4 regions of the Variovorax boronicumulans genome follow, and region 1 is predicted to be linked to each of the others. Evidence: predicted binding sites of a transcription regulator. Region 1 holds the regulator's gene; each other region holds the start of a gene.
What was found. Region 1 encodes sigma-54, which starts transcription at its own class of promoters, with help from an activator protein. Its sites were predicted from a motif close to TGGCANGNAANCTGCTTT; they were not measured.
Positions count from the first base shown of each region.

Region 2: a site for sigma-54 is predicted at 2,475-2,492, ahead of VHAB30_RS24165 (ammonium transporter). Genes of this name have one in related genera too.
Region 3: a site for sigma-54 is predicted at 2,862-2,879, ahead of hmpA (NO-inducible flavohemoprotein). Genes of this name have one in related genera too.
Region 4: a site for sigma-54 is predicted at 3,730-3,747, ahead of VHAB30_RS24630 (TorF family putative porin). Genes of this name have one in related genera too.

Region 1 covers NZ_BKDH01000003.1:119,489-126,923, reverse strand. The annotation lists gene VHAB30_RS23290 (thiol:disulfide interchange protein DsbA/DsbL) at 72-716, shown strand; gene lptA (lipopolysaccharide transport periplasmic protein LptA) at 839-1,558, shown strand; gene lptB (LPS export ABC transporter ATP-binding protein) at 1,555-2,349, shown strand; gene rpoN (RNA polymerase factor sigma-54) at 2,367-3,956, shown strand; gene VHAB30_RS23270 (phospholipase D family protein) at 3,967-5,583, shown strand; gene VHAB30_RS23265 (LysE family translocator) at 5,588-6,235, opposite strand; gene VHAB30_RS23260 (YceI family protein) at 6,261-6,893, opposite strand; gene VHAB30_RS23255 (YceI family protein) at 6,932-7,435, opposite strand, start outside.
Region 2 covers NZ_BKDH01000003.1:318,641-326,075, reverse strand. The annotation lists gene VHAB30_RS24175 (thiamine pyrophosphate-binding protein) at 1-871, shown strand, start outside; gene VHAB30_RS24170 (hypothetical protein) at 879-1,181, opposite strand; gene VHAB30_RS24165 (ammonium transporter) at 1,200-2,438, opposite strand; gene VHAB30_RS24160 (sulfite exporter TauE/SafE family protein) at 2,859-3,617, shown strand; gene VHAB30_RS24155 (tripartite tricarboxylate transporter permease) at 3,665-5,176, opposite strand; gene VHAB30_RS24150 (tripartite tricarboxylate transporter TctB family protein) at 5,190-5,678, opposite strand; gene VHAB30_RS24145 (RNA recognition motif domain-containing protein) at 6,064-6,474, opposite strand; gene VHAB30_RS24140 (DUF3820 family protein) at 6,657-6,893, opposite strand; gene VHAB30_RS24135 (translation initiation factor Sui1) at 6,901-7,281, opposite strand; gene VHAB30_RS24130 (DEAD/DEAH box helicase) at 7,332-7,435, shown strand, end outside.
Region 3 covers NZ_BKDH01000002.1:421,427-428,861, forward strand. The annotation lists gene VHAB30_RS21805 (FUSC family protein) at 1-146, opposite strand, end outside; gene VHAB30_RS21810 (MarR family winged helix-turn-helix transcriptional regulator) at 147-605, opposite strand; RNA gene rnpB (RNase P RNA component class A) at 764-1,132, opposite strand; gene norR (nitric oxide reductase transcriptional regulator NorR) at 1,192-2,778, opposite strand; gene hmpA (NO-inducible flavohemoprotein) at 2,914-4,098, shown strand; gene cysK (cysteine synthase A) at 4,214-5,134, shown strand; gene VHAB30_RS21835 (NAD(P)/FAD-dependent oxidoreductase) at 5,208-6,833, shown strand; gene VHAB30_RS21840 (VUT family protein) at 6,836-7,393, shown strand.
Region 4 covers NZ_BKDH01000003.1:414,855-422,289, forward strand. The annotation lists gene VHAB30_RS24615 (SMP-30/gluconolactonase/LRE family protein) at 1-751, opposite strand, end outside; gene VHAB30_RS24620 (ammonium transporter) at 957-2,381, opposite strand; gene glnK (P-II family nitrogen regulator) at 2,411-2,749, opposite strand; gene VHAB30_RS24630 (TorF family putative porin) at 2,820-3,686, opposite strand; gene VHAB30_RS24635 (YifB family Mg chelatase-like AAA ATPase) at 3,904-5,442, shown strand; gene VHAB30_RS24640 (serine/threonine-protein kinase) at 5,455-7,422, opposite strand.

The DNA of each region.
Region 1 (7,435 bases):
CGCGCCGTCCATGGGGAACTCCCGGCGGCGCGCCGGCTCTGTACTGCGGTACCCACAGGAGAACCTTTTCCATGAAACGTCGTGACTTTTCGCTGGCCGCCACTTCGATCGGGCTGCTTTCGCTGGCTGCCGTTCCGGCACACGCCCAGCGCGCCCCCAAGGCCGGCACCGATTTCCTCGTGCTCGACAAGCGCGTGCCCGTCGATGCACCGGCCGGCAAGGTCGAGGTGGTCGAGTTCTTCTCGTACAACTGCCCGCATTGCAACGACTTCGAGCCCTCGCTCGAAGCCTGGGTCAAGGCAGCCCCGAAGGAAGTGGCGTTCCGCCGCATCCCCGTGCCCTTCGTGGGCAACGACGTCGAAGCCAAGCAGCGCCTGTACTTCACGCTCGAAGCGATGGGCAAGCTCGACGAGTACCACCCGAAGGTGTTCGCCGCCATCCACGCGCAGCGCCAGAACCTGAACGGCGACGCCAACATCCAGGCCTGGGCCGAGCGTGCCGGCCTCGACGGCGCCAAGTTCAAGGAAACCTTTGCGTCCTTCGGCGTGGCCAGCAAGGCCCGCCGCGCAGCGCAGCAGACCGAGGCCTACAAGGTCGCCGGCGTGCCGGCCCTGGCCGTGGCGGGCCGCTGGTATGTGGACGGCGAAACCGCCGGCAGCATGTCCAAGGTGCTGCAGGTCGCGACCTTCCTCATCGGCGAAGCCAAGAAGGGCTGACCGACCCGACGACCTGGTTCTTCGGTCGAATGCAAGGCCCGCTTCGGCGGGCTTTTTCATTGGCGGCGGTGGGCAATTGCCATCCCACGCATACAATGTTTCAGAGCAAGTTTCGTGCCTTTATGACATTGCCCTCCATCCCCACATTCCCCACCCTTCGTCGCCTCGGCCGCCTGGCTTTCGGTGCGCTGTTGCTGGCCGGTGCCGCCTCGGGCGCCCTGGCCGAAACCGCCGACCGCACCAAGCCGATGAACATCGAGTCCGACTCGATGCGCTACGACGACCTGAAACAGACCAGCGTGTTCACCGGCAACGTGCTGGTCACGAAGGGCACGATCATCATCCGCGGCGCGCGGCTGGACGTGCGCCAGGACGCCGAGGGCTACCAGTACGGCGTGGTCACGGCGGCGCCCGGCAAGCTGGCCTATTACAAGCAGAAGCGCAACGCCGGCGACGAGTGGATCGAGGGCGAGTCGGAAGTCATCGAGTACGACAGCCGCGCCGACAACGTCAAGTTCATCCGCCGTGCCGTCATGCGCCGGCTGATCGGCGCCACGGCCAACGACGAGAGCAGCGGCGCGCTGATCGTCTACGACCAGAGCAACGACACCTACACCGTCAACGGCTCCCTCGTGCCGCCGAACGCCGGCGTCTCGGCGGGCGGCGGCGGCCGCGTGAAGGCCATCCTCACGCCGAAGGCCGCCGCGGCCCCGGCAGCGGGCGGTTCCGCACCGGCAGCCGGCGGCAAGAAGCCCGCGGCCCCGGCACCCACCCCCGCGCCCGGCGCCGGGCTGCGCCCGAGCACCACGCTGGGCGGCACCGAAGGGGAAGGGCGCAAGTGATCGAAACCGCAGGAACCCAGACCGCCGACGGCATTCCGGGCAGCCGCCTCGTGGCGCGCGGCCTCAAGAAGAGCTACGGCAGCCGCACGGTCGTGAAAGACGTCTCGCTCGACGTGCAAAAGGGCGAGGTCGTCGGACTGCTCGGCCCCAACGGCGCGGGCAAGACCACCTCGTTCTACATGATCGTCGGGCTGGTGCGCGCCGACGCCGGCGAGATCACCATCGACGGCGAGCCCATCGCCCACATGCCCATCCACCGCCGCGCGCGCATGGGCCTGAGCTACCTGCCGCAGGAGGCCTCGATCTTCCGCAAGCTCACGGTCGAGGAAAACGTGCGTGCCGTGCTCGAGCTGCAGCGCGAGCCCGACGCCAACGGCCGCATGATGCCGCTGACCAAGCAGCACACCGAAGAGCGCTTGGCCGACCTGCTGGCCGACCTGCGCGTGGACCACCTGCGCGATTCGCCCGCGCTCGCGCTGTCGGGCGGCGAGCGCCGCCGCGTTGAAATTGCACGCGCGCTGGCCACCCAGCCGCGCTTCATCCTGCTGGACGAGCCCTTCGCCGGCATCGACCCGATCGCCGTGATCGAGATCCAGCGGATCATCAGTTTCCTGAAAGAGCGCGGCATCGGCGTGCTCATCACCGACCACAACGTGCGTGAAACGCTGGGCATCTGCGATCACGCGTTCATCATCAGCGACGGGCACGTGCTGGCACAAGGCACACCCTCGGAGATCGTCGACAACGCCGAGGTACGCAGGGTGTACCTGGGCGAGCACTTCCGCATGTAAGGGAGGGTCGGGTCTCCATGAAGCAAGGGCTGTCCCTTCGCGTCTCGCAGCATCTGGCGCTGACGCCACAGCTGCAGCAGTCCATTCGCCTGCTCCAACTCTCCACGCTCGAACTGAGCCAGGAGGTGGAGCAGATGCTGGACGAGAACCCGTTCCTCGAGCGCACCGCGGAAGAAGCGGCGCGCGAGGAATTCGGGCTGGACACGGCCGACGCGCCGGTGCCGCGCGACGACGCGGGCGAGGGTGAGGCCGAGTTCACGCCGTCCGCCGCCAGCACTTCCTCCACGTCCAGTGACACCAGCACCTCGACCCCCGACACCGATGGCCCCGCCGCCGAGATCGCCGAGCGCGAGCCCGACTGGGAAGGCGACGGCACCGTCGACATGGCGCCCGACGACAGCGAGTGGGGCAGCGATGCGCCCGCGCGCCAGAACAACCTGGGCGACGACGAGCGTGCCGATGCCACCGAACTCGCGCGCAGCCAGGAGTCGCTGCAGTCCTTCCTGCACCGCCAGGCGTTGAGCCTGCGGCTCAATGAAAACGACTGCGCCGCGCTGCGCTTCCTGATCGAGTCGCTCAACGACGACGGCTACCTCGAAGACTCGCTGCCCGCATTGGCCTCGGGCCTGGCGGGCGACGACAACGACCAGTTCGACGACCTCGTGCACCACTTCCAGGTGGCGCTGGGCCTGCTGCAGAGCCTGGAGCCGGTGGGCGTCGGCGCGCGCGATCTCGGCGAATGCCTGAGCATCCAGCTGAAGGCGCTCGCCAGCGAAGACGAGACCGAGGCCGAAGCGCTCATCCGCAAGACCGCCATCGCGATCTGCAAGCAGCCCATGGAGCTGCTCGCGCGGCGCGACTTCAAGCGCCTGGCCACGCTCACGCGCACCAACGAAGACCTGGTGCGCTCGGCGCTGCAGGTCATTGCGCGGCTCGAACCCAAGCCGGGGCGCCGTTTCGTCGACGTCGAACGCAACATCGTCATCCCCGACGTGATCGTCACCAAGACCGGGCGCGGCACGAACGTGAAGTTCCGCGTCATGCTCAACCCCGAGGTCATGCCGCGCCTGCGCGTGCACGACATCTACGCCGGCGCGCTCAAGTCACACAAGGGCGAAGGCAGCCAGGCGCTGTCTCAGCGGCTGCAGGAGGCGCGCTGGTTCATCAAGAACATCCAGCAGCGCTTCGACACCATCCTGCGCGTGAGCAACGCCATCGTCGAGCGCCAGAAGAGCTACTTCGTGCACGGCGAGCTGGCCATGCGCCCGCTGGTGCTGCGCGAGATCGCCGACGAGCTGGGCCTGCACGAGTCGACCATCTCGCGCGTGACCACCGCCAAGTACATGGCCACGCCCTTCGGCACGGTCGAGCTCAAGTACTTCTTCGGTTCGGCGCTGGGCACCGAGACCGGTGGCAATGCGTCGAGCACCGCGGTGCGCGCGCTGATCAAGCAGTTCGTGAGTTCCGAGAGCATCAAGAAGCCGCTGTCCGACAGCCAGATTTCCGAGATGCTGAAAGAGCAGGGCATCGAGTGCGCGCGCCGCACCGTCGCCAAGTACCGCGAAGCCTTGCGCATCGCACCGGCCAACCTGCGCAAAGCCCTGTAGAAAGCCCACAATGACCCGTCGCCTGCTGTCGCGCTGGGGGCATTGGGTCTTCGCCCTCGTGGCTGCATCGCTGTTCGCCGGCTGTGCCACCTTGCCCGACGACGCACCGCGCCCGCCCACCAAGGCCATCGCCGTCTCGGCCGACACCGCGCTCGGCAAGATCGCGCTGGCCTCGCAGCCCGACCCCGACCTCAGCGGCTTTCGCCTCATGCCCGGCGGCGACTTCGCCTTCGACACGCGGCTGCAGCTGGCGCGCCGCGCGCAGCGCACGCTCGACGTGCAGTACTACCAGATCGAGAACGACGAGACCGGCCGCTACCTGTTGCGCACCCTGCGCGATGCGGCCCAGCGCGGCGTGCGCGTGCGCCTGTTGATGGACGACCTGTACACGTCCGGCGAAGACGAGCTGCTGCTCGGCCTGGCCGCCACGCCGAACGTGGAGCTGCGCCTGTTCAACCCGTTCCCGGCCGGGCGCGGCAGCCTGCTCAAGCGCTTCACCGCATCGCTGTTCGACTTCAGCCGCGTCAACCGCCGCATGCACAACAAGCTCTTCATCGCCGACGGCGCGATGGCCGTGGCGGGCGGGCGCAACATCGGCAACCAGTACTTCCGCCGCACCACCGGCCCCAACTTCATCGACCTCGACACCTTCGTCACGGGTGCGCTGATCCCGCGCCTGGGCGTGCTGTTCGACCAGTACTGGAACAGCCCGCACGTGCGCCCGATCGGCGCGGTCGTGCACACCGACCTGCCGCGCGAGGAGCTGCAGCGCCGCTTCGACGCCGCCACCGGCCCCGACACCACGCCGCCGCCGCCCAGGCCCGCGCCCAACGACCTGCTCGGCTACAGCCCGGTGGCCGACGACCTCGACGCCGGCAAGCTGGGCCTGATCTGGACCACCGCCGAGGCGTATGCCGATTCGCCCGACCGCGTGATCGGCAAGACCGCGTCGTACGGCGGCGTGCCGCTGCTCGACGTGGACAGCGTGCGCTACAACGTGGTCGAGCAGATGCGCCGCGCGCGCAGCGAGGTGACGCTGGTGTCGCCCTACCTGATTCCGGGCGCGTCGGGGCTGGAGGTGATGCGCGAGATCCGCGGACGCAACGTGAAGATCAGCGTGGTCACCAACTCGCTCGCCGCCACCGACGAGCCGCTGGTGCACACCGCCTACCGCCGCTACCGCGCCGACATGCTGGCGCTGGGCGCCGAGCTGCACGAGCTGAGTTCCGCGCGCACGCGGCGCAGCGTGCGCCTCGGCCTCTTTGGCACGTCGGTGGGGCGGCTGCACGCCAAGTCGGCGGTGATCGACCAGCGCATCCTGTTCGTCGGCTCGATGAATTTCGATCCGCGCTCCGAGATTCACAACACCGAGATCGGCCTGTTCATCCGCAGCCCCGAGATGGCGCAGCAGACCTTGAAGCTGCTCGACGTGCTCAAGCAGCAGGGCGCCTACCGGCTGCGCTTTGCCGAGGGCGGCGATGCAGCGGCAGTCGGCTCGCGGCGCATCGAATGGGTCAGCGAGGAAGGCGGCAAGACCACCGTGCTGCACGAAGAGCCCGACTCGGGCTTCTGGGACCGCACCATGCTCGAGCTGCTGTCGCCGCTCACGCCCGAGAGCCTGCTCTAGCGCCTCAGGTGCCGCGAACGGCCGACCACACGAGCCGCAGGCCCAGCAGGCCCATCACGCCGCCGGCCGCGCGGTCGATCCAGGTCTTGTAGCGCAGGTAGGCCGCGCGCGGCGCGGCCGAGGACAGTGCCAGCGCGACGATCGCGTACCAGCCCGTCTCGATGCAGAAGATCACGGCCGGCACCGCGAGCGCCAGCACCAGCGGCACCTCGCGCGGCAGGAAGGCCGCGAAGATGCTCGCGTACACCACCGCCGTCTTCGGGTTGCTGATCTGCGTGGCCAGGCCGAGCAGGAAGGTGCGTCCGCTGCGGCCCTGGCTTCGGGGCGAGGCGTCCGTGTCGGGCGTGATCGCGAGCGGCTGCCGCGCGCCGCGCCAGATGCGAAAGCCCAGGTAGATCAGATAGGCGCCGCCGAAGGCCTTGATCGCGAGGTACAGCGCCGGCACCGCGAGGAACGCTGCCTGCAGCCCGGCCAGCGCCGCGATGGAGAACGCCAGCCCGCCGGCGCCCATGCCCAGCGCCGCCGCGAGCCCGTCGCTGCGCGAGGCCACGGCCGTGCGCGCCACCATCACGAAGCTCGGGCCGGGGCTCATCGCGCCCACGGCCATGGCGCCGGCGATGCCGAGCAGGGACAGGAGGTGGGCGTCGGTCATGAGTGGGCTCCGGTGGGGGATGGGTTCATTGCACGTTCACGGCTTCGACCTGCACCAGCAGCTTCACCTTGTTCTCGAAGCCGAAGTTCAGGCCCCAGGTGATGCCCCAGTCGCTGCGCTGCACGGTGGCCTCGAAGTCGCCGCCGCAGACCTGGCGGTTGATGAGCGGGTTCAGGTAGCAGTTGAAGCGCACGGCCTTCAGCGTCACCGGCTTGGTCTGGCCCATGAGCGTGAGCGTGCCGGGCACGTCGGTCACCTTGTCGCCGCTGAAGTCGATGCGCTCGGCCACGAAGCGGCCGGTGGGGAATTCGGCCACGTTGAAGAAGTCTTTGCTCTGCACGTGGCGGTTGAGCAGGTCGACGCCGGTGTTGATGGAGCTGATGTCCATCGTGATGTCGACCTTGCCGCTGGCGCCGGTGCCGTCGATCTGCACCGAGCCGTCCTTGGTGCTGAAGCGGCCGCGGTTGGTGGTGGTGCCGTAGTGGCCCATCTCGTACATGACGAAGGTGTGGGTCGGGTCGATCACGTAGCTCGCATTTTTGACCGGCCCGCCCGCGGGCTTGGCGGCCAGCGGCGGCGCGGTGTATTCCTGGGCCGTGGCGGCCAGGGGCAGGGCCGCGCCCGCACACAGGACCGCGGCGAAGAAGAGCTTGTTCATGGCAAGGGAAGAAGGATGCATGGGAAATGAAATCGTCGTCACAGCGGCCCGAGGCCCGCGAGCGTCAGCTTGAAGCGCACCTGCACCTCGTTGCCGACCACCGAGGTGTCGGTCCATTCGCCGTCGCCCACCTTGTAGTCGAGCCGCTGGATCGTGAGGGTGCCCGTGGCGACCGAATACGCGCCGCCCGACGACACGATGCTCACGGGCACTGTCACGTACTTGCTGACGCCCTTGATGGTGAGCTTGCCGGCCATCTCGAAGCGGCCCTCGCCCAGCGCCTTGATGGCGCTCGAGCGGAAGCTGGCCTGCGGGAAATGCGCGGTGTCGAACCAGGTCGGCTTGGGCAGCTCGGCATCGCTCATGGGCACGCCGAAGCCGGCGCTGGCGGTGTCGATCTGCAGCACGACCGAGCCGCCCTCGGGCTTCTTCGGATCGAAGGCGACCTGCGCGTCGAAGCGCTTGAAGCTGCCTTCCACTGGCACGCCCATCTGCTTGCTGACGAAGGCGATCTGGCTCTTCTCGGGCACCAGTTTGGCGGT
Region 2 (7,435 bases), 200 kb from region 1:
CCTCGTGCTGCTGGTGGGCGGGCGTCTGTCGGAAGTGCCGTCGCAAGGCTATGAGCTGTTCGCGATCCCGCAGCCGAAGCAGGCGCTGGTCCATGTGCACGCCGATGCCGACGAGCTCGGCAAGCTCTATCGCCCGACGCAGGGCATCCACGCCACGCCGCAGGCGTTTGCCGAAGCGGTGTCCGCGTTGCGTCCGGCGTCACCGCCCGTGTGGCAGGCCGAGACGAAGACCGCGCGCGAAGACTTTCTGCGCTGGAGCGATCCGGTGCCGATCCGCATTCCCGGCCCGCTGCAGATGGGCGAGGTCATGCAGCACCTGCGCGAGGTGCTGCCGGCCGACACCATCTTCTGCAACGGCGCGGGCAACTTCGCGACCTGGGTGCATCGCTTCTGGCCGTTTCGCGCGTTCGCGAGCCAGCTCGCGCCGACCAGCGGCTCGATGGGCTACGGCCTGCCGGCCGGCGTCGGTGCCAAGCGGCTGTGGCCCGAACGCGAGGTGGTCGTGTTCGCGGGCGATGGCGATTTCATGATGCACGGCCAGGAGTTCGCGACCGCCGTGCAGTACGGCCTGCCGATCCTCGTGGTGCTGCTGGACAACGGCATGTACGGCACGATCCGCATGCACCAGGAAAAGCACTACCCCGGCCGCATCAGCGCCACGCAGCTGAAGAACCCCGACTTCCGTGGCTATGCCGAGGTGTTCGGCGGCCACGGCGAACGCGTGACCACGACGGAAGAATTCGGCCCCGCACTGGCGCGTGCCCGTGCCAGCGGCAAGCCGGCGATCCTGCATTGCCTGCTGGACCCGGAGGCGATCACGCCCGCGAGCACGCTGGCGTCGATCCGCAAGGCAGCGCTGGCCGCGAACTGAGGCATCGTCAGCGCAGCCCGCCGACATAGCGCGGCGGCGGTGTGGGCGGCAGGCCGTCGGGCTGGCGCGCCGCCAGCCGCGCGGCGCGGGCCAGCGGTTCCATGGCCTGCTCGAGCCGCGTGGCGAGCTGGTCGAGTTCGTCGTCCTTCGTCTCGGCGGCGTGCTGGCGCGTCATGCGCACGATCTCGGCGGCGTACTCGGCGTTGGTGGCCATCCATTCGGTGTCGGTCACGCGCCCGTGCTTTCGCCGCAGTGCCACGTGAAGGCGTGCTGCAAGCGCGATGCGTTCGCTTTCGGACATGGATGGCATGGCGTCTCCCTCGGGTGGTCAGGCTCCCAGGTGTTCACGATGCTGAGCAAGATCGAGGCCCACCAGTTCACTCTCGGGGTCGACGCGCAATCCGACCAGCACATGCACCAGGAACAGCACGATGGCCGTGCCCGCCGCGCTGTAGATCGCCACGCTGGCGACCGCGATCGCCTGCGTCAGCACATTGCCCGCCGCGCCCGAGATGCGCAGGTCGGCGAACACGCCCGTGAGCAGCGCGCCCACGATGCCGCCGATGCCGTGCACGCCGAACACGTCGAGCGAGTCGTCCGCACCGAGCAGGTGCTTCAGGCCCGTGGCGCCCCAGTAGCAGGCCAGCCCGGCGATGGCGCCGATGGCCAGCGCCGACAGCGGCGTGACGAAGCCGGCCGCCGGCGTGATCGCCACCAGCCCGGCCACGAGGCCGGAGCACAGGCCCAAGAGCGACGGGCTGCGGCGCACGATCCACTCGCCGATCATCCAGCTCATGGCGCCGGCCGCCGCTGCGATGTGCGTCACCAACATGGCCAGGCCGGCGCGCCCGTCGGCCGCCACCGCCGAGCCGGCATTGAAGCCGAACCAGCCCACCCACAGCAGGCCCGCGCCCGTCATGGTGAGCGCCAGGCTGTAGGGCTCGAAGGCCTCGCGCCCGTAGCCCCGGCGCGGCCCGAGCGCATAGGCGCACACCAGCCCCGCGATGCCCGCGTTGACGTGCACCACCGAGCCGCCCGCGAAGTCGAGCGCGCCCATCTGCGCGAGCCAGCCGCCCGGCTCCCACACCCAGTGCGCGACCGGCGCGTACACGAGCAGGCTCCACAGCAGCGCGAACCACAGCAGCGCCGAGAAGCGCATGCGCTCGACAAAGGCGCCGAGCACCAGCGCGGTGGTGATGATCGCGAAGCTCAGCTGGAACATCGCGTAGACCGACTCCGGCACGTTCGGCGCCACGTGGCTCACGGCCACCTGGCCGGCCTCCTTCAGGTACTCGAAGCCCGAGAAGCCGATGCGCGAGAGCTTGCCCAGCCAGGGCCAGCCGGGCGTGAAGGCCAGCGAGTAGCCGAGCGCGAACCAGGTCAGCGAGACCACCGCGGCGATCGCCACCACCCCGGCCATGGTGGCCAGCACGTTCTTGCGCCGCACCATGCCGGCATAGAAGAGCGCGATGCCGGGCAGCGTCATCAGCAGCACCAGCGCGGTCGAGGTCATCATCCAGGCGGTGTCGGCCGCGTTCAGGGAGGCTTGGGGTGCCAGCAGGGCCATGACCGTTTCTTCTTGGAGTGGTGGACAAGAGGCCTGTGTGCACGAGTCATGCCATCTTGTTAACTGACTGAAACACTTTGGTTTCCCAACCGGAGGGTCGAAGTAACACGAAGCGGGTAATTCCTAATGCACCGGGCGGGTGCGCGCTTGCACAATCTGCGCACTCGCGACGGGCCCTGCTCGTACTGCCGAGGGTCCGAGGAGACAAGCTTCCGATCGATCAACAAGAACATTCTTCAAAGGCTCCGTACGAGATGCCTGTCTGATATTTGAAAAGCGCCGCTGGTCGGCGCTTTTTTTTTGCCTGTTCGCAGCGCGAATGCAGGCGCTTTCTTCCAAGCCAAACAAGCCTCCTGGCCAGCCGGTATCGGCCACCACAGCTATCGTTTCGATAGCGATTCCGGTGAGACAATCGCCCGCATGGAAATGCTGGTGGTCACGGGCGCCTCACTGCTCGCGGGTTTTATCGATGCGATCGTGGGCGGCGGCGGGTTGATCCTGGTGCCAGCCCTCTTTGCGGTGTTTCCGGGCGCGCCGCCCGCCACGCTGCTGGGCACCAACAAGAGCGCGTCCATCTGGGGCACGGCGGCCTCGGCGGCCCAGTTCAGCCAGCGGGTGCAGATGCGCTGGGGCGCGATGTGGCCGGCCGCGCTGCTGGGTTTCGGCGGCTCGATGCTCGGCGCCTGGACCGTCACGGTCTTCCCGGGCGACTTCCTGCGCCGGGCGCTGCCGGTCATCCTGCTGGGCGTGCTGGTCTACACGCTGGCGCGCAAGGACATGGGCCGGCTGCACGCGCCGCGCTTCAGCGGCCGCGCCGAGACGCTGGCGGCCAGCACCATCGGCCTGACCATCGGTTTCTACGACGGCTTCTTCGGGCCGGGCACGGGCAGCTTCCTGGTGTTCCTGTTCGTGCGCTGGATGGGCTACGACTTCCTCAACGCCTCGGCCTCGGCCAAGGTCATCAACACGCTGACCAACGCCGCCGCGCTGATCCTGCTGGCCGCCAAGGGCCACGTCTGGTGGCACTACGGGTTGGTGATGGCCGTGGCCAACGTGGCCGGCAGCCTGGTCGGTACGCGCGTGGCACTGAAGCACGGGGCGGGTTTCGTGCGGATCGTGTTCATCGTGGTGGTGAGTGCACTGATCCTGAAGACGGCTTACGACGCGTTCCTGAAATGAAAAAGCCCCTGGCGTTCGGCCAGGGGCTTTTTCTCGGGGCGCCGAGGTCAGTCTTCGACGAACGCTTCTTCGCGCTTCGCCTTGATCGCCGGCAGCAGCACGATGGCCAGCAGCAGCGCCGCGGCGATCAGCAGGCCCGCCGACAGCGGCCGCGTGACGAACACGCTCCACGCACCGCGCGACAGCAGCAGCGCGCGTCGCAGGTTCTCTTCCATCATCGGCCCGAGGATGAAGCCCAGCAGCAGCGGGGCCGGCTCGGTGCGCAGCTTCAGGAACAGGTAGCCGATGAAGCCGAAGATCGCCACCATCCACACGTCGAAGGTGTTGTTGTTGGTCGAGTACACGCCGATCGCGCAGAACAGCACGATGGCCGGGAACAGGAACTTGTAGGGCACCGTCAGCAGCTTGATCCACATGCCGATCAGCGGCAGGTTCAGGATGATCAGCATCGCGTTGCCGATCCACATCGAGGCGATCAGGCCCCAGAACAGCTCGGGGTTGCTGGTCATCACCTGCGGACCGGGCTGGATGTTGTGGATCGTCATCGCGCCCACCATCAGCGCCATCACCGCGTTGGGCGGAATGCCCAGCGTCAAGAGCGGAATGAAGGAGGTCTGCGCGCCGGCGTTGTTGGCCGACTCGGGCGAGGCCACGCCGCGGATGTTGCCCTTGCCGAAGGGCACTTCGCCCGGGCGCATCTTGATCTTCTTCTCCAGCGCATAGGCCGCAAAGGCCGCCAGCAGCGCGCCGCCGCCGGGCAGGATGCCCAGGGCCGAGCCCAGCGCCGTGCCGCGCAGCACGGCCGGCGTCATGCGCTTGAAGTCGTCCTTGGTGGGCCACAGGCCCTTCACCTTGTGCGTGAACACCTCGCGCTCGTCATCGGGCTGCGAGAGGTTGCCGATGATTTCGCCGTAACCGAACACGCCCATGGCGATCACCACGAAGCCGATGCCGTCGGTGAGCTCGGGAATGTCGAAGCTGAAGCGCGCGACGCCCGAGTTCACGTCGGTGCCCACGATGCCCAGCAGCAGGCCCAGCACGATCATCGCCACCGCCTTGAGCAGCGAGCCCGAGGCCAGCACCACCGCGCCGATCAGGCCCAGCACCATCAGCGAGAAGTACTCGGCGGGGCCGAACTTGAAGGCCAGCTCGGTCAGCGGCGGCGCGAAGGCGGCCAGGATCAGCGTGCCGACGCAGCCTGCGAAGAACGAGCCCAGGCCCGCCGCGGCCAGCGCAGGGCCTGCGCGGCCCTGCCTTGCCATCTGGTAGCCGTCGATACAGGTGACCACCGAGGACGACTCCCCGGGCAGGTTCACCAGGATGGCCGTGGTCGAGCCGCCGTACTGGGCGCCGTAGTAGATGCCGGCCAGCATGATCAGCGCCGACACGGGCGGCAGCGCGTACGTGGCGGGCAGCAGCATCGCGATCGTCGCGACCGGGCCGATACCCGGCAGCACGCCGATCAGCGTGCCCAGGATGCAACCGACCAGGCAGTACAGCAGGTTGGTGAAGGTGAAGGCGACGCCGAAGCCGGTCGCCAGGTTGTGGAACAGTTCCATGGCGGTGTGCTCCTCAACCCGAAATGAAGGTGGGCCAGACCTGGATCTGGAGCTTGAGCGCCCAGATGAAGGCCACATAGCTGCCGGCCGCCAGGATGGTGGAGAGCACCAGCACGTCGCGCAGCTTGAAGTGCTCGCCGGCCATGCTCGAGATGATCGTCAGCGCGTAGATCGCGATGATCATGCCCATCGCCGGCAGCCCGACGCTGGGCAGGCCGCCCAGCAGCACGCCGAAGGCCAGGTTGGCGCCGAGCACGAAGGCCAGCGGCTTCCAGGCCCATTTGCCGATCTTGTCGCCGTCGGCGCTCTCGACCACCATGGCCTGGAACATGATCAGCGCGCCCAGCAGCGCCAGCAGGATGCCCAGCATCAGCGGAAAGTACCCCGGCCCCATGCGGGCGCCGTCGCCGATGGTGTAGGTGGTGGCGCCGATGGCGAACGCGCCACCGACGGCGGCGAACATGACTCCTGAGAAGAAGTCCGCCTGTCTCTTGATTTTCATTGTCTCGACCCTCTGTTTTCGAAGGGACGAGGGTCGTCGCCAGCGGCTGACCATGGGCTGACCAGCGCGGTACGCACTAATGCTTACAGGGTAAGCCCAGGCTTGGCTCTCCCCCAGGCTTCGCGCACTTCGTGTCGCTGCGCCAACCCCCTTCCGGGGGCAACGCCAACGGCCCGGTGGGCGTGGCTCTCCCCCAGGCTTCGCGCACTTCGTGTCGCTACGCCAACCCCCCTCCGGGGGCAACACCAGCGGCCCGGCAAAGCCGGTTCCGCGGTGTTCCACGAAGGGGCAGGGATCGTGTGGGGGCCGGAAACGAAAAAAGCTCCCGAAGGAGCTTTTTATTCATTCAGAGCGCCGGGGCGCTCATGAGTGTGTGGGGGAGGGCTTAGTAGCCGCCGCGGCCACCGCCGCCGCCGCCGTAACCACCGCCGCCGCCACCGCTGCGGCCACCACCGCCGCCGCCGTAACCGCCGCCGCCGCCACCACCGTAGCCGCCGCCGCCACCACCGCCGTAGCCGCCACCACCGCCGGTGCGGGGGGGACGTGCTTCCATCGGACGGGCTTCGTTCACCGTCAGGGCGCGGCCCTGCAGCGATGCGCCGTTCATGCCTTCGACTGCAGCGAGTGCTTCAGCGTCGGTGCCCATTTCGACAAAGCCGAAGCCCTTCGAACGGCCGGTGTCACGTTCCATCATGACCTTGGCGCTGACGATCGAACCGAATTCGCCGAAAGCTTGTTCCAGGTCGTTGTCACGCACGGAGTAGGCGAGGTTGCCCACGTAAAGTTTCTTGCCCATGGAGGGACTCCTAATTCAAACCAAAAAAACACAAAGCGATGGAGTCCCAGAATCACAACAAACTAATGCGCTGTGGCGCGAAACTGACCGATCACCAAATTACGTGCACGGGAGCCGAGGCTCGCAGACACGTGAGCCGGATTATCCGGCCCGATTTCCTAAAAAAGGGGGGAAATCTTGTGTTATCGAGAAACATTCCGACCCGACGGGCGGTTTCGCAACGGTTTGAGCAGGTCGGACAGGCCGTTGTGGTCTATTTCATGCATCAAAGCGAGCAGCCGGCCAATTTCTCCCGCGGGAAAACCCTCGCGCGCGAACCAGGTCAGGTAATTTCCGGGCAAATCGGCGATCAGCGTGCCCTTGTGCTTGCCAAAAGGCATTTCGAGCGTCACCAGGCGCTGCAGGTCTTCGGGGTTCATGCGCTGTTCAGCCGCCCGCGCGCTTGACCGTGTGGCCCTGCTTCACGAGGGCGGCGATGACCACCTCGCGGTGATCGCCCTGGATCTCCACGGTGCCATCCTTCACCGTGCCGCCCGTGCCGCAGGCCGCTTTGAGCTGCTTGCCCACGGCCGCCAGCGCCGCCGCGTCGAGCGGCAGGCCCTTGACCACGGTCACGCCCTTGCCCTTTCGGCCCTTGGTCTCGTGCGATACGCGGACAATGCCGTCCGTGGCCGCCGTGCGGGCCTTCGCGAGTTCCTTGCAGCGGCATTGCGCCATCGGGGCGCCGCAGTCGGGGCACATGCGCCCGCCCGCCTCGGTGGAGTACACCAGCGTGCTGCCGGTGCGGCTGTTCTTCATCGTTCCCATTCGATCCGTCTTTCTTTCGATCTCTCTCTTTTTTTCCCGGTGCCCGTTCCATGCCATTCGATACCCTGGGCCTGACCCCCGCGCTCGCGCAAGCGGCCGCCGCGAGCGGCTTTGCCGCGCCGACCGCCATCCAGGCGGCGGCCATCCCTGCCAT
Region 3 (7,435 bases), on a different contig from region 1:
ACGTAGGTGGTCATGAGCGCCCAGAACGGGCGCGGCAGGCCGGCGCGGCTGGCCAGGTACATCGCCAGCATCGCGGCGGCGAAGCTCTTGACGGAAAAGAGAACTTCCGCGCGGGTGAAGCGCGGCAGGGCCATCGACAGTGCCATTTACTGGCCGCGCCCTTCCTGCTGCAGGCTCTGCATGCCGGAGGCACTGCGGCCGAGCTTGGCCTCGAGCGCGCCGAAGACGCGCAAGGTGGCGGCGATGTCCTCGTCGGGAATGCCTTCGAACAGCGCGGCGCGCATCTGGCGCAGCGCGGCCTCGATGGGCTCGCAGACGGCGCGGCCGGCGGGCGTGAGGTGCAGCGTCTTGGCGCGGCGGTCGGCCGGGTCTTCGCGGCGCTCGACGAAGCCGGCCTCGACCAGCTGGTCGAGCGAGCGCACCAGCGAGGGCCCCTCGATGCCCAGCGCCTCGGCCACCGTGCCCTGGCGCACGCCGTCTTCCATGCGCCCGAGCACCACGACCGGCCAGGCCAGCGTCTGCGACAGGCCCACATGCGCCACCGCCTTGTCGGCCGCCGCGCGGTAGCCGCGCTGGAGCACCGACAGCGAGGTGCCGAGCCGCATCAGCGCGTGTTCGCGCAACGGGGAGATGGGTTCGGTATCGGCCACGGCGTTATCAATTAGTTAGCTTGCTAACAATTGTACGGGTTTCTACCGAGTTCTGCACGCAGCCGCGCACGACGTCAGTGCGCGGCCCAGGGAAAAGGGGGAGAGAAAGAAAAGTGTGAAGCTCGCCGATAAGCCGGATTCTGTGCACCGGAGCCCTCTTGCGAAGACCCCGGCGTGACCGCCATTACTCTGGGCCGTTTGTCGCCAAACGGCTCGATGCCACCTACCCGCCAGCTCAGCGGAACCACCTCAATACTGGCCTACTTGGTGTTGCTGCGCGCAGAGATTGCCCGTTTCACCCGAACTGAATCGGCTCGTCTCTGTTGCTCTGATCCTCACCTCACGGTGGAGAGTCGTTAACTCCTGCGCTGTCCTGTGCAGTCCGGACGTTCCTCCAGTGCGATCTTTCGACCCGATGCTGTTGCCCGAAGGCAGAGCGTCGTCCCTTTCGGGCTTGCACCAGCGGCGGTCTGGCGTGCTTCACAGGTCGATTATCGCCCGCTCCATCAATGACCCTTCAGGCGATGCCGCGCGCCGGCTGTCAGCCGGGCGTTTCGCCGTCGCCGGCCTGCACTAGGCCCAGCTTGCGCAAGGTCCGGTGGAAGTTGCTGCGGTCGATGCCGGCCTCGCGCGCGGCGCTGGCCACGCGGCCGCCGTGGCGGGCGAGCAGTTCCAAGAGCCAGGTCCGCTGGAAGGCCTCGGTCGCCTCGCGCAGCGTGCCGCCAGCGATGGCAGGCCCCGCGTGTTCGTTCGCCGGGGCCTGCACGGGCGCTGCCACGGCGCTTCCCACGACGGCAGCGCTGTCCAGCGCCAGGTGATGCGGTTCGATGGCCGTCCAGCGCGAGCCGCGCGGCTGCTCCCTGAACGCCCGCAGCGAGGCGCGGCTGATCACATGCTCGAGCTCGCGCACGTTGCCCGGCCAGCCGTGCGCCAGCATGGCGGCCTTCGACGCCGGCGAGAGCCGCAGGTTGCGCGCGCCCAGCCGGTGCTGGTTCTCCTCGAGAAAGCTGCCGGCGAGCACGAGCACGTCGCGCCCCCGTTCGCGCAGCGGCGCGACGACCAGCGGATAGACCGACAGCCGGTGGTACAGGTCGGCGCGAAACCGGCCCTGCGCGATCGCCGCGGGCAGGTCGCGGTTGGTGGCCGCGATCACGCGCACATCGACCTTGCGCATGCGGTCGCTGCCGGGGCGCTGCACCTCGCCGCTTTGCAGCACGCGCAACAGCTTGGCCTGCACGCTCAGCGGCAGCTCGCCGACCTCGTCGAGAAAGAGCGTGCCGCCGTCGGCGATCTCGAACTTGCCGTCGCGGTCCTGCACGGCGCCGGTGAACGCGCCGCGCTTGTGGCCGAAGAGTTCGCTGTCGGCCAGCGTCTCGGGCAGCGCCGCGCAGTTGACCTGCACGAGCGGCTGCTCGCTGCGGCGCGAGCGCGCGTGCAGGCGCTGCGCGACCAGGTCCTTGCCGACGCCGGTTTCGCCGAGCAGCAGCACCGTGAGGTCGGACACGGCGACCGTGTCGATCTCGTGGCACAGCTGCTTCATCGCCGGGCTGCTGCCCAGCAGCTCGCGCGGCGCGCCACGCCCCGCACGCAGCGCTTGCGCGACGGCCTGCTCGCGCATGGCGCGCGCCTGCATCTCGCGGATCGTGTGGGCGGCCTCGATGCCGGTTTCGACGAGGGCGATCAGTGCCTCCATCTGCGCCGGGCCCACGGCATCGAAGGCGTGCGGTTCCAGGGCGTCCAGCGTGAGCAGGCCCCAGACGGCGCCGCGCAGGCGCAGCGGCGCGCCCATGCAGTCGTGCACCGGCAGGATGCCCGGCTGGCCGGCAACGAGGCCGTCGTACGGGTCGGGCAGGTTGCTGTCGTGGGCGAAGCGCAGGCCCCGTTCGCTGTCGAGCAGGCGCGCGAAGCGCGGATGGGCGGCCACGGGAAACTGGCGCCCCAGGGTTTCGTCGCTCAGGCCGTCGACCGCGACGGGCTTCAGCACGTCGACGTCGAGCTGCAGCAGCGCGGCGGCATCGCAGCGGACCAGTCCGCGCGCGGCGGCGAGCAGCGATCGGTAGCGGGCGGCCTCGGCTTCGGGCTCGGGTGGTGAGGCCTCGGTGGTCGAATCGACACGCAATGTGGTCATAAGTACAACGCTGGAGTTGTTGTGAATTTGACCACGCCCGGTAAATCCCCAATGACGTCAAGCACTTGCAGAGGCCCTCCGGCTGGCACGGATCGTGAGATGACCAACGCATCTCAACAGAGGAAGCGCCAGACCATGCACCCGCAAACCATCGCCATCGTCAAGTCCACCGTGCCCGCGCTCCAGGCCCACGGCGAGGCCATCACCAGCCACTTCTACAAGATCATGTTCGAGGGCCATCCGCAGGTGAAGGCCTTCTTCAACGAGGCGCACCAGGGCGCCGGCACGCAGGCGCGCGCGCTGGCGGGCGCGGTCATCGCGTACGGCGCGCACATCGACCGGCTCGAAGCGATCGCCGGCGCCCTGCCCCGCATCATCCAGAAGCACGCCGCGCTGGGCGTGCTGCCGGAGCACTACCCGATCGTCGGCCACTACCTGCTGCGCGCCGTGAAGGAGGTGCTCGGCGATGCCGCGACCGACGAGGTGATCGCCGCGTGGGGCGAGGCCTACGAATCGCTGGCGGGCCTGCTCATCGCCGCGGAAGAAGCCGTCTACAGCGCCAATGCGGCGCAACCCGGGGGGTGGCGCGGCACGCGCGAATTCCGCGTGGCCCGGCGCGAAGACGAAAGCGAGGTCATCACCTCGTTCTACCTGGAGCCCGTGGACGGCGGCGCGCTGCTGGCGTTCTCGCCGGGGCAGTACCTCACGCTGGTGCTGGAGATCGACGGCCAGCCGGTGCGGCGCAACTACTCGCTGTCCGACGCGCCGGGCAAGCCGTGGTACCGCATCAGCGTGAAGAAGGAAGAAGGCGGTCGCGCCTCGAACTGGCTGCACGAGGCCGCCGTGATCGGCACGCAGCTGCAGGCGCAGGCACCGTGCGGCGACTTCGTGTTGCAGCCCGCCGGCGAGCAGGCGCGCCCGCTGGTGCTGGTGACGGGCGGCGTGGGCATCACACCCGCGATGAGCATGCTCGAATCGATGGCGCACACGGGCCGGCCGGTTCACTTCGTCCACGCGGCCCGGCACGGCGGCGCGCATGCGTTCCGCGCCCGCGTGGATGCGTTGGCAAAGCGGCATGCGAACGTGAAGCCGCTGTATGTCTACGACGCGCCGCGCGACACCGACACGCCGCACGCGACCGGCTTCGTCACCCGTGAGCTGCTGGCCGGGCTGCTGCCGGAAGACCGTGACGTCGACCTGTACTTTCTCGGACCGAAGCCCTTCATGAAGGCGGTCTATGCCAACGGGCTGGCGCTCGGCGTGCCGAAGCAGCAGCTTCGCTACGAGTTCTTCGGGCCGCTGGAAGCCCTGGAGGCCTGAACCGCAACGGCCTGCCATCCCCTCGTGCTGAAACGGTCGCGGGCCGGGTGCAACCCGGCCCAGGGGGCGCCACAATGCGCGCTGACCATCCGACCCTCGCACCCAAGGAGATTCCATGAAGGCCCAGAACATCCTCCAGACCATCGGCAACACGCCGCACATCCGCATCAACCGCCTGTTCGGCCATGCGAAGCAGCAGGTCTGGATCAAGTCGGAGCGCGCCAACCCCGGCGGCTCGATCAAGGACCGCATCGCGCTGTCGATGGTGGAAGACGCCGAGAAGAGCGGCGCGCTCAAGCCCGGCGGCACCATCGTCGAGCCGACCTCGGGCAACACCGGCATCGGCCTGGCGATGGTCGCGGCCGTCAAGGGCTACAAGCTGATCCTGGTGATGCCCGACAGCATGTCGGTGGAGCGCCGCCGCCTCATGCTGGCCTACGGCGCCACCTTCGACCTCACGCCGCGCGCCAACGGCATGAAGGGCTCCATCGCCCGCGCCGAGGAAATCGTGGCCGGCACGCCCGGCGCGTGGATGCCGCAGCAGTTCAACAACCCCGCCAACGTCGACGTGCACGTGCGCACCACGGCCGAAGAGATCGCGGCCGACTTTCCCGAGGGCATCGACGTGCTCATCACCGGCGTGGGCACGGGCGGCCACATCACCGGCGTGGCGAAGGTGCTGAAGAAGAAGTGGCCCAAGCTGCAGGTGTTCGCGGTGGAGCCGGTGGCCTCGCCCGTGATCTCGGGCGGCGCGCCGGCACCCCACCCCATCCAGGGCATCGGCGCGGGCTTCATCCCGAAGAACCTCGACACCTCGCTGCTCGACGGCGTGCTGCAGGTCGACGCCGAGCCGGCGCGCGAAATGGCGCGCCGCTGCGCGGTCGAGGAAGGCATCCTGGTCGGCATCTCGTCGGGCGCGACGCTCGCGGCCATCGCGCAGAAGCTGCCCTCGCTGGCGCCCGATGCGGTGGTGCTGGGCTTCAACTACGACACCGGCGAGCGCTACCTGTCGGTCGAAGGCTTCCTGCCCGCCTGATCCAGCTACAAGTTTCATAGCGCCCCGGGCGCTTAAAATCGTCGGTCTGCTTGATAACCACAAGCCCCACGACATGCTGCGAATCTCCGAACTCAAACTCCCGCTCGACCACGCCCCAGAGGCGCTGGCCACCCTGATCGCCCGGACGCTCGACGTTCCGACCGAAGCGATCGCCTCCCACACCGTCTACAAGCGCAGCTTCGACGCCCGCAAGGTCGACCTGCTCACGGTCTACATCTGCGACGTGCAGCTGGCCGACGCCGCGCTCGAAGCCGCGCTGCTGGCCAAGCACGCCAGCCACCCGCACATCCAGCCCGCGCCCGACATGCGCTACACGCCGCCGGGCCAGGCGCCCGCGGACGCCACGCGGCCCGTGGTGATCGGCTTCGGCCCCTGCGGCATCTTCGCGGCGCTGATGCTCGCGAAGATGGGCTTCAAGCCCATCGTGCTCGAACGCGGCAAGACCGTGCGCCAGCGCACCCGCGACACCTGGGGCCTGTGGCGCAAGAGCGTGCTGAACCCCGAGTCGAACGTGCAGTTCGGCGAAGGCGGCGCCGGCACCTTCTCGGACGGCAAGCTCTACAGCCAGATCAAGGACCCGCGCTTCCTCGGCCGCAAGGTGATGGAAGAGTTCGTGAAGGCCGGCGCGCCGCCTGAAATTCTGTACGTCGCGCACCCGCACATCGGCACCTTCAAGCTGGTGAAGGTGGTGGAGAACATCCGCGAGCAGATCGTCGCGCTCGGCGGCGAGATCCGCTTCGAGCAGCGCGTGACCGACGTGCACATCGAAGACGGTCACCTGCGTGGTCTCACGGTGCTGGACCAGACCACCGGCACCAGCGGCGAACTGCGCGCCGACCACGTCGTGATGGCGCTGGGCCACAGCTCGCGCGACACCTTCGAGATGCTGCATGCACGCGGCGTGCACATCGAGGCCAAACCCTTCTCCATCGGCTTTCGCGTCGAGCACCCGCAGGGCCTCATCGACCGCGCCCGCTGGGGCCGCCACGCGGGCCATCCGCTGCTGGGCGCGGCCGACTACAAGCTGGTGCACCACGCCAGCAACGGCCGCTCGGTCTACAGCTTCTGCATGTGCCCCGGCGGCACCGTGGTCGCGGCCACCAGCGAGCCGGGCCGCGTGGTCACCAACGGCATGAGTCAGTACTCGCGCAACGAGCGCAACGCCAACGCGGGCATCGTGGTGGGCATCGACCCGCGCGACTTCCCGGGCGATGCGCTCGCGGGCATCGCGCTGCAGCGCCAGCTCGAAAGCAACGCCTACGTGCTCGGCGGCAGCAACTACCACGCGCCCGGCCAGCTGGTGGGCGACTTCATCGCCGGCAAGCCATCGACCGCCCTCGGCAGCATCATCCCGTCGTACAAGCCTGGCGTGACGCCGACCGACCTGCACCAGGCCCTGCCCGCCTACGCCATCGAGGCGATGCGCGAAGCCTTCCCGGCCTTCGGCCGCAAGATCAAGGGCTTCGACACGCACGACGCCGTGCTCACGGGCGTGGAAACGCGCACCTCGTCGCCGATCAAGATCACGCGCGGCGACGACTTCCAGAGCCTCAACGTGCGCGGCCTCTATCCGGCCGGCGAGGGCGCGAGCTACGCGGGCGGCATCCTGTCGGCCGGCGTGGACGGCATCAAGGTGGCCGAGGCCGTGGCGCGCAGCGTGCTCGGCAGCGCCGTTTGACGATGCACTTCCACCGTCCCACCACCGGCCAGCTGGCCGTCGCCACGCTGGCGATGGCCGCCGTGGTGCTCGCGTCCAACCTCCTGGTCCAGTTCGCCATCAACGACTGGCTCACCTGGGGCGCCTTCACCTACCCGGTGGCCTACCTCGTGAGCGACCTCGTCAACCGGCGCTTCGGCCCCGGCATGGCGCGGCGCGTGGCGTGGGTCGGCTTCGCGGTGGCCGTGGCGGTGTCGCTGCTGCTGGCGCCGGCGCGCATCGCTGCCGCTTCGGGCCTGGCCTTCATCGCCTCGCAGCTGCTCGACATCCGCGTGTTCGACCGCCTGCGCCGGGGCCTGTGGTGGCGCGCGCCGCTGGTGGCCACGGTGATCGCGGCCGTGCTCGACAGCATCGTCTTCTGGGGCATCGCCTTCGCGGGCACCGACGGCCCCTGGCTCACCTGGGCGCTCGGCGACCTGGGCGTGAAGCTCGGTGTCGGTGTGCTGATGCTGCTGCCGTTCCGGCTGCTGATCGGGCGGCAGGTCCCTGACCGAGGTGACCGAGGCGCTGCACGCGCATGACCATCCGCCCTGACAATACCCGCAGGATGTTCCGGCCGCGCT
Region 4 (7,435 bases), 300 kb from region 1:
CCGCGATGGCGGCCACGCGCTCGCCCGTGGGCGCAAAGCGCAGCAGCTGCGCGCCTTCGAACATCGCGACCCAGTAGTGGCCGGCGGCGTCGACGGTGGCGCCGTCGGGGCGGCCGTCGTAGTGCGTGGGCGTGCTGGGTACCCAGCCCGCGGGCTTGGGATCGAACTGCTGGAACACGCGCGCATGCGACAGCGTGTTGGCCTCGGCGTCCCAGTCCCAGGCGCGCACCACGTGCGCGGCGGTGTCGGCCCAGTACAGGGTGCGGTTGTCGGGCGAGAACGCCAGGCCGTTGGCGGTGGTGACGTGTTCCAGCATCGACGTGATGGTGGGCGAGACGTCGCCCGGACGTGCGTCGAAGCAGTAGAGCGCGGCGTTGGCGCGGTCCTTGGCCTCGTTGAGCGAGCCGGCCCAGAAGCGGCCGAGCACGTCGCACTTGCCGTCGTTGAAGCGCATGGTGCGCACGTCGTGCTCCGCGCGCGCCATCGCGACGAGGCTGCCGCCCCACTCGCGGGCCCGGTAGATGCCGTCGCGCAGCGCGATCACGAGGCCGCCCGTGCGTGCCGGCGCCATGCAGCCGGGCTCGGTGGGCAGCGCCCATCGCTCGACCGTGGCCGTGGGCGAACCGATCTCGCCGCGCGTGCGCAGCACGGCACGGCCCGGGATGTCGAGCCAGTAGAGCGCGCGTTCGTGCGGATGCCAGAACGGCGATTCACCCAGCTCGCAGAGGCTGTCTTCGATGGAGGTCCACATGGTGGGGCGATTGTGCCCCCGGCCACGCGGGCCGCGGGCAAAAAAAAGCCCGCTGACGCCGAAGCGCTCGCGGGCTGAACATCCAAAGGAGACTCGCCTGAAAAAACCGGGAGTGGTTGTTCTTCTTTGTATCGAAAAGGGGGGTGGTGGTCTTTGAAGCGCGGGGGCCGGCGCCGTGCCGGGCCACCCGCTGTCTGTGTGCGAATCAGCGGTTGTAAGCCGTTTCGCCGTGGGACGAGATGTCGAGGCCTTCGCGCTCTTCTTCTTCCGACACACGCAGGCCCAGGGTCAGGTCGGCGATCTTGTAGGCGATGAAGGCGACCACGCCGGACCACACGATGGTGAACAGCACGCTCTTGACCTGGATCCAGACCTGCGCGCCCATCGAGAAGGTGTCGGGGGTCAGGCCGCCGGTGCCGCCCAGGCCCTTGGCAGCGAACACGCCGGTCAGGATGGCACCCAGGATGCCGCCCACGCCGTGCACGCCGAACACGTCGAACGCGTCGTCCGCGCCCAGCATGCGCTTGAGACCGCCCACGCCCCACAGGCAGACCAGGCCGGCCAGCAGGCCCATCACGATCGAGCCCATCGGGCCGACGAAACCGGCGGCGGGGGTGACGGCCACGAGGCCGGCCACGGCACCGGATGCGGCGCCCAGCATCGAGGCCTTGCCCTTGTGCAGGCTCTCACCCAGGATCCACGACAGGGCCGCGGCAGCGGTGGCGAGCACCGTGTTCACGAAGGCCAGGCCGGCGGCGGCGTTGGCCGCACCTGCCGAGCCGGCGTTGAAGCCGAACCAGCCGACCCACAGCAGCGAGGCGCCGACCATGGTGAGCGTGAGCGAGTGCGGCGTGAAGGCTTCCTTGCCGTAGCCCACGCGCTTGCCGACCATGTAGGCACCGACCAGGCCGGCGATACCGGCGTTGATGTGCACCACGGTGCCGCCGGCGAAGTCGAGCGCGCCGTCCTTGCCCAGCAGGCCGCCGCCCCACACGATGTGGGCCATGGGCACGTAGCTGAAGGTGAACCAGATCACCGAGAACAGCAGCACGGCCGAGAACTTGGCGCGTTCTGCAAAAGCGCCGACGATCAGCGCCACGGTGATGGCCGCGAAGGTGCCCTGGAAGGCGAAGAACACGTATTCGGGAATCGTGGTCAGCGCGCCGAAGGTCTCCTGCGTGATGCCCTTCATGAAGATCTTGTCGAAACTTCCGAAGAAGTTGCCGTCGCCCGTGAAGGCCAGGCTGTAGCCGTAGATGGCCCACAGCAGGCTGATGAGCGAGAAGATCACGAAGACCTGCATCAGCACCGACAGCATGTTCTTGGAACGACCCAGGCCGCCGTAGAACAGCGCCAGGCCGGGGATGGTCATCAGGATCACGAGCAGGGTCGAGGTGAGCATCCAGGCGGTGTCGCCGGAGTCGACCTTGGGCGCGGGGGCGGCCGCCGGTGCGGCGGGCGCAGCTTCGGCTGCAGCGGGTGCCGCAGCCGCTGCAGGAGCGGGCGCAGCCGCGGCAGGTGCCGATGCAGCCGGTGCCTCAGGGGCGGCGGCGGGTGCCTGGGCCAGCGCCGAAGTACCGGCGACGAAGACGCTCAAGCCGAGCGCAAGAGAGACAAGAAGTTTTTTCATAGTCGTTGTTCTTTCGGGCCAGGACTCGATCAGAGGGCTTCGCGGCCCGTTTCGCCGGTGCGGATGCGCACGACCTGCTCGAGGTTGTAGACAAAGATCTTGCCGTCGCCGATCTTCCCGGTGCGCGCGGCGCCTTCCACCGCCTCGATCACGCGGTCGACCAGCTCGTCGGAGATGGCCGCCTCGATCTTCACCTTGGGCAGGAAGTCGACCACGTACTCGGCGCCGCGGTACAGCTCGGTGTGGCCCTTCTGGCGACCGAAGCCCTTCACTTCCGTGACGGTGATGCCCTGCACGCCGATGGCCGAGAGCGCTTCGCGCACCTCGTCGAGCTTGAACGGTTTGATGATGGCTGTGACCAGCTTCATGATGAGTTGCTCCTTCTGGATGGATGAAAGGCGGCGCGGCAACGTGGGCCGCGCCTGGTTGTTGTGTCGATTACAGCGTCTTCGTCAGCGTGAGGATGAAGCGTGCCTTGTTGGGCGAGTAGTAGGTGGTGCCGAAGGTGCCGAAGTCGGGGATCTCGATGCCCGGGTAGGCCACGACCTGGTAGTTGGACTTCTTGTTGGCGCCCTGCACCGAGCCCGTGAGCGTCAGGCCGCTGCCGAAGTCGTAGGTGGCGCCGATGTTGTAGTCCACGTAGCTCTTGTAGCCCAGGCTGCGGATGTCGCTGGACATGTTGGTGAAGCCGACGGCGGCCTTGAGCGTGACCTTGGGCACGATCTCCTTGCTGTAGGCCAGGTTCAGGTAGCCGGTGTTGCGGCCCTTCAGGCCCGAGCCCGTCTTGGCGCCGGCGTAGCCGAAGTAGTCCTTGGACACCGTGTGCGAGTACTTGGCCGTGAACGAGCCGAAGCTGTCGTTGGCGTAGGTGGCGCCCACGTACAGCTCGGTGGTGTTGCCCACCGAGTTGCCCGGGTAGATGTAGGTGAGCGCACCCACGTCCATGTCGACCGGGCCGGCCTTGAACTTGTAACCGCCGTAGATGTCGCTCTCGATGCTGTTGCCCTTGAGCCAGTTGACGCTGGAGTTCCAGTTGCCGATGTAGAAGCCGCTGTCGCCGAAGGCGTAGTCGAAGCCGCCCTGGATGGCGGGCTTGAAGCCCTTGGTCTTGGCGTAGTCGTTCTTGCCGATCATGTCCTGGTCCTGGCCGCGGAACTTGTAGTTCGTGGTCAGCGAGACATTGCCCGTGAGCAGGGGCGCGGGCGCCGGTGCGGCGGCGTCGGCGGCCTGGGCCATGGCGGCGCCCGAGGCGGTCAGTGCAGTGGCCAGAACGATCAACGCCTGGGCGGCGGTACGGTGCGTCATCAGGGAACTCCTCGCAAGTGTGTTGTTGGACCTGAGCACCCTCAAAGCAGGGAGCGTGCCAAACTGCACGAATACCGCCCCGGCCAGAGGGCGCAGGTGTCCGGCGATGAGCGCCAAATCGTTACAAGCCCTGTTTCCGGCAGTTGCACACGCTTGCACGCTGCACGGTCCTGGGCTTGCACGTCGCAGGCGCACCAACTTGGGGAGAGGGAGAAAAATGAGTCTGTCTTTGGTGCAAAGCCGCGCCTTGCTCGGCCTGGAGGCCGCCGCCGTCACGGTCGAGGTGCATCTGGCGAACGGCCTGCCGAGCTTCACGCTGGTCGGGCTGGCCGAGACCGAGGTCAAGGAGGCGCGCGAACGCGTGCGCTCGGCGATCCAGAACGCCGGGCTCGAATTTCCGACCAACAAGAAGATCGTGGTCAATCTGGCGCCCGCCGATCTGCCGAAGGACTCGGGCCGCTTCGACCTGCCCATTGCCCTGGGCATCCTCGCGGCCAGCGGGCAGATCGAGAACGCCCGCCTCGCCGGCCACGAGTTCGCCGGCGAGCTGTCGCTGTCGGGCGAACTGCGCCCCGTGCGCGGTGCGCTCGCGATGGCCGTGGCCACCTACACGCAAGGCACGGCCGTGCGGCTGGTGCTGCCCCTGGACAGCGCCCAGGAGGCCGCGCTGGTGCCCGGTGCGCAGGTGTACGGCGCCCGGCACCTGCTCGACGTGGTGCGCCAGTTCGTCGCCAGCGGCGGCGGGCCCGTCGACGCAACCGACGACGGCTGGACCCGCGTGCGCGCCGCGCCCGGCGACGGCGCCCCGCGCTATGCCGACCTGGCTGACGTCAAGGGCCACACCGGCGCCAAGCGCGCCCTCGAGATCGCCGCGGCCGGCGGCCACAGCCTGCTCATGGTGGGCGAGCCGGGCTCGGGCAAGTCGATGCTGGCGCACCGCTTCGCCGGCCTGCTGCCGCCGATGAACGTGGACGAGGCACTGGAGAGCGCGGCCATCGCCAGCCTCGACGGCCGGCTGGCGCCCGAGCGCTGGATGAGCCGCCCGACGGCCACGCCGCACCACACGGCGAGCGCGGTGGCGCTGGTGGGCGGCGGCTCGCCGCCACGGCCGGGTGAGATCTCGCGCGCGCACCACGGCGTGCTGTTTCTCGACGAGTTCCCCGAGTTCACGCGCGCCGCGCTCGAAGCCCTGCGCGAGCCGCTGGAGACCGGCACCATCACGATCACCCGCGCCGCCCGGCGCGCGGAGTTTCCGGCGCGCTTCCAGCTCATCGCCGCGATGAACCCCTGCCCCTGCGGCTACCTCGGCTCCACGCTCAAGCCCTGCCGCTGCACGCCCGAGCGCATCGCGCGCTACCAGGGCAAGCTCAGCGGTCCGCTGCTGGACCGCATCGACCTGCACATCGAGGTGGCGGCCGTGTCGGCGCCGCAGCTGCTCGATGCGCCGGCGGGCGAATCGACCGACAGCATCCGTGCGCGCGTGGTGGGCGCACGCGACCGCGCGCTGCAACGCCAGGGCCATGCGAACCAGGGGCTGCAGGGCCGCGCGATCGACACGCATGCCGTGCTCGACAACGCCGCGCGCCAACTGCTGCAGCAGGCGGCCGCGCGGCTGGGCTGGTCGGCGCGCAGCACGCACCGCGCGCTGAAGGTGGCGCGCACCATCGCCGACCTCGCGGGGCAGGACGCCGTGCAGGCCGCGCACGTGGCGGAGGCGGTGCAGTACCGCCGCGCATTGCGCACCGGCACGCCTTGACCCGCTGCCCTCTTACTTGAACTCGTGGCTCACCACCGGTGCGGACTTGCTGTCCTGCACCGTCACGCGCTGGCGGTAGGCCGTGAGGTCGCCGTTGCGCACCTCGATCGTGTAGATGCCGGGGCGCAGCGGCAGCGACTTGAGCGGCGGGCTCACGCCGCGGTCCGCGCCGTCGACGAAGACCTGGCCCCAGGGCCGGATGTTGAACTGCACGCGGCCCATGCCGGGCGCCGCGGCCGGCGGCGGTGGCGGGGCCGGCGGTGCGCCCGCGATCACGGTCGGCACGGGGTTCGTGCTGCCCGCAGCGGGTGGCGGCGGTGACTGCCGGTTGAGCTGGGCGATGGCGTTGCGCGCCTCGCGCGCATGCAGGCCGCGGCGGTGGCGCCGCAGGTAGGCCTCGTAGCCTTCGCGGGTGTTCTCGGCCTGGGCCAGGTTCCAGTCTTCCACCTCGGCGACCACGGCGGGGTCGGGGGGCGGCGGCGCTTCGGGTTGGGCCGGTTGTGCGGGCGGTGCGGGCTGTGCCTCGGGCTCGGCCGGCGGCGCAGCAGGCGGCGTGGGCGCGGCGGCGATGGGCACGTTGTCGAGCGGGCTCAGCGGGGCGCTGGCCGATGCGGCGGGCGCGGACGCCGGCGGCGCCTCGGAGGTCGCGCCGGCCGGCGGCATCGCGGCCGGGGGTGCGCCCGGATCGGACATCGGCGTGCCCGGCGGCGGCGCAGCCGCAATCATCGGATCGGACGGTGCCTTGGCCGTCAGCCGCCAACCGATCCAGCCGCCGACCGCGAACAACGCGAGCACCAGCGCGCCCACGAGGAACCACGGCGGGCGCTTCGATGCCTTCTTCGGTCGTGCAACAGGCGATGGCGGCGCAGGCGGCGGCGGTGCCTGCACGCGCGCGGTCGCCGCTTCCACAGGCACGGGCTGCACCTCGGGCGCGGGCGGTGGCGCTTCCTCCACCGGCTCCGGTGCAGGCGGCTCCTGCGGCACAGGCGCCGCGACGGGCACGGCAGCAGCTGCAACCACCGCCGGCGCCGACCGGTCCACCACGTACAGGTCACCCAGCTTCACCAGCCCCAGCTCCGCCGCAAAGGCCGCCACCGTCTGCGTGCGGTCCTTGCTGTGCACGGCCAGCGTGTGGTCGACCGCGGCGCAGAAGGCCGGGCTCAGGTCGTCGCGGTCCATCGACGACAGCGGCACGTAGGCGTCCTGCACGCTGCGCACCACGGCCGAGGGCGGCGGGTGGCCGGTCACCGCGCGGTACAGCACGGCGCCCAGCGCGTAGAGGTCGGTCCACGCGCCCTGCAGCAGCGTGTTGTCGTCGGCGTACTGCTCGATCGGCGAGTAGCCCGACTTCACCATCACCGCGACCTCGTCGACCAGGTCGGCAATCGACTTGCGCGCGGCGCCGAAGTCCAGCAGCACCGGGCGGTCGTCCTGCTGCTGGATGAAGATGTTGTCGGGCGCGATGTCGCGGTGGAAGCACTGGCTGTGGTGCAGCGTGTCGAGCGCGCCCAGCAACGGCCCCAGCATGCCCAGCAGCCAGGGCTCGGTCAGCGTGCCCGGCTCGCTCTCGGCCAGCTGGCGCAGCGTGCGGCCCTTGTACAGCTGGATCGCCATGTAGGCGGTGGAGTTGGCCTCCCAGAAGCGATGCACCCGCACCAGCGCCGGATGGCTGAACTGCGCCAGCGTGCGCGCCTCGTTGATGAAGCTGCGCAGGCCCGCAGCGAAGGTGGCGGTGAGGCGCTCGGAGCGCACGTGCACGCTGTTGTCGCCCACGCGGCGCGCGAGCATCGAGGGCATGTATTCCTTGACCGCCACCTCGCGCTGCAGCGAGTGGTCGTAGGCACGGTAGACGATGCCGAAGCCGCCCTCGCCGATGACTTCGAGCAGCTCGAACTCGTCGAGCCGGTGGCCCGTGCCGAGGGGATGGGGGCGCTCCTCCTGCGGGTCGGGCGTCGCGCTAGGGCTGGCGGGCGTCGTCATGGGGTGTCTCTTC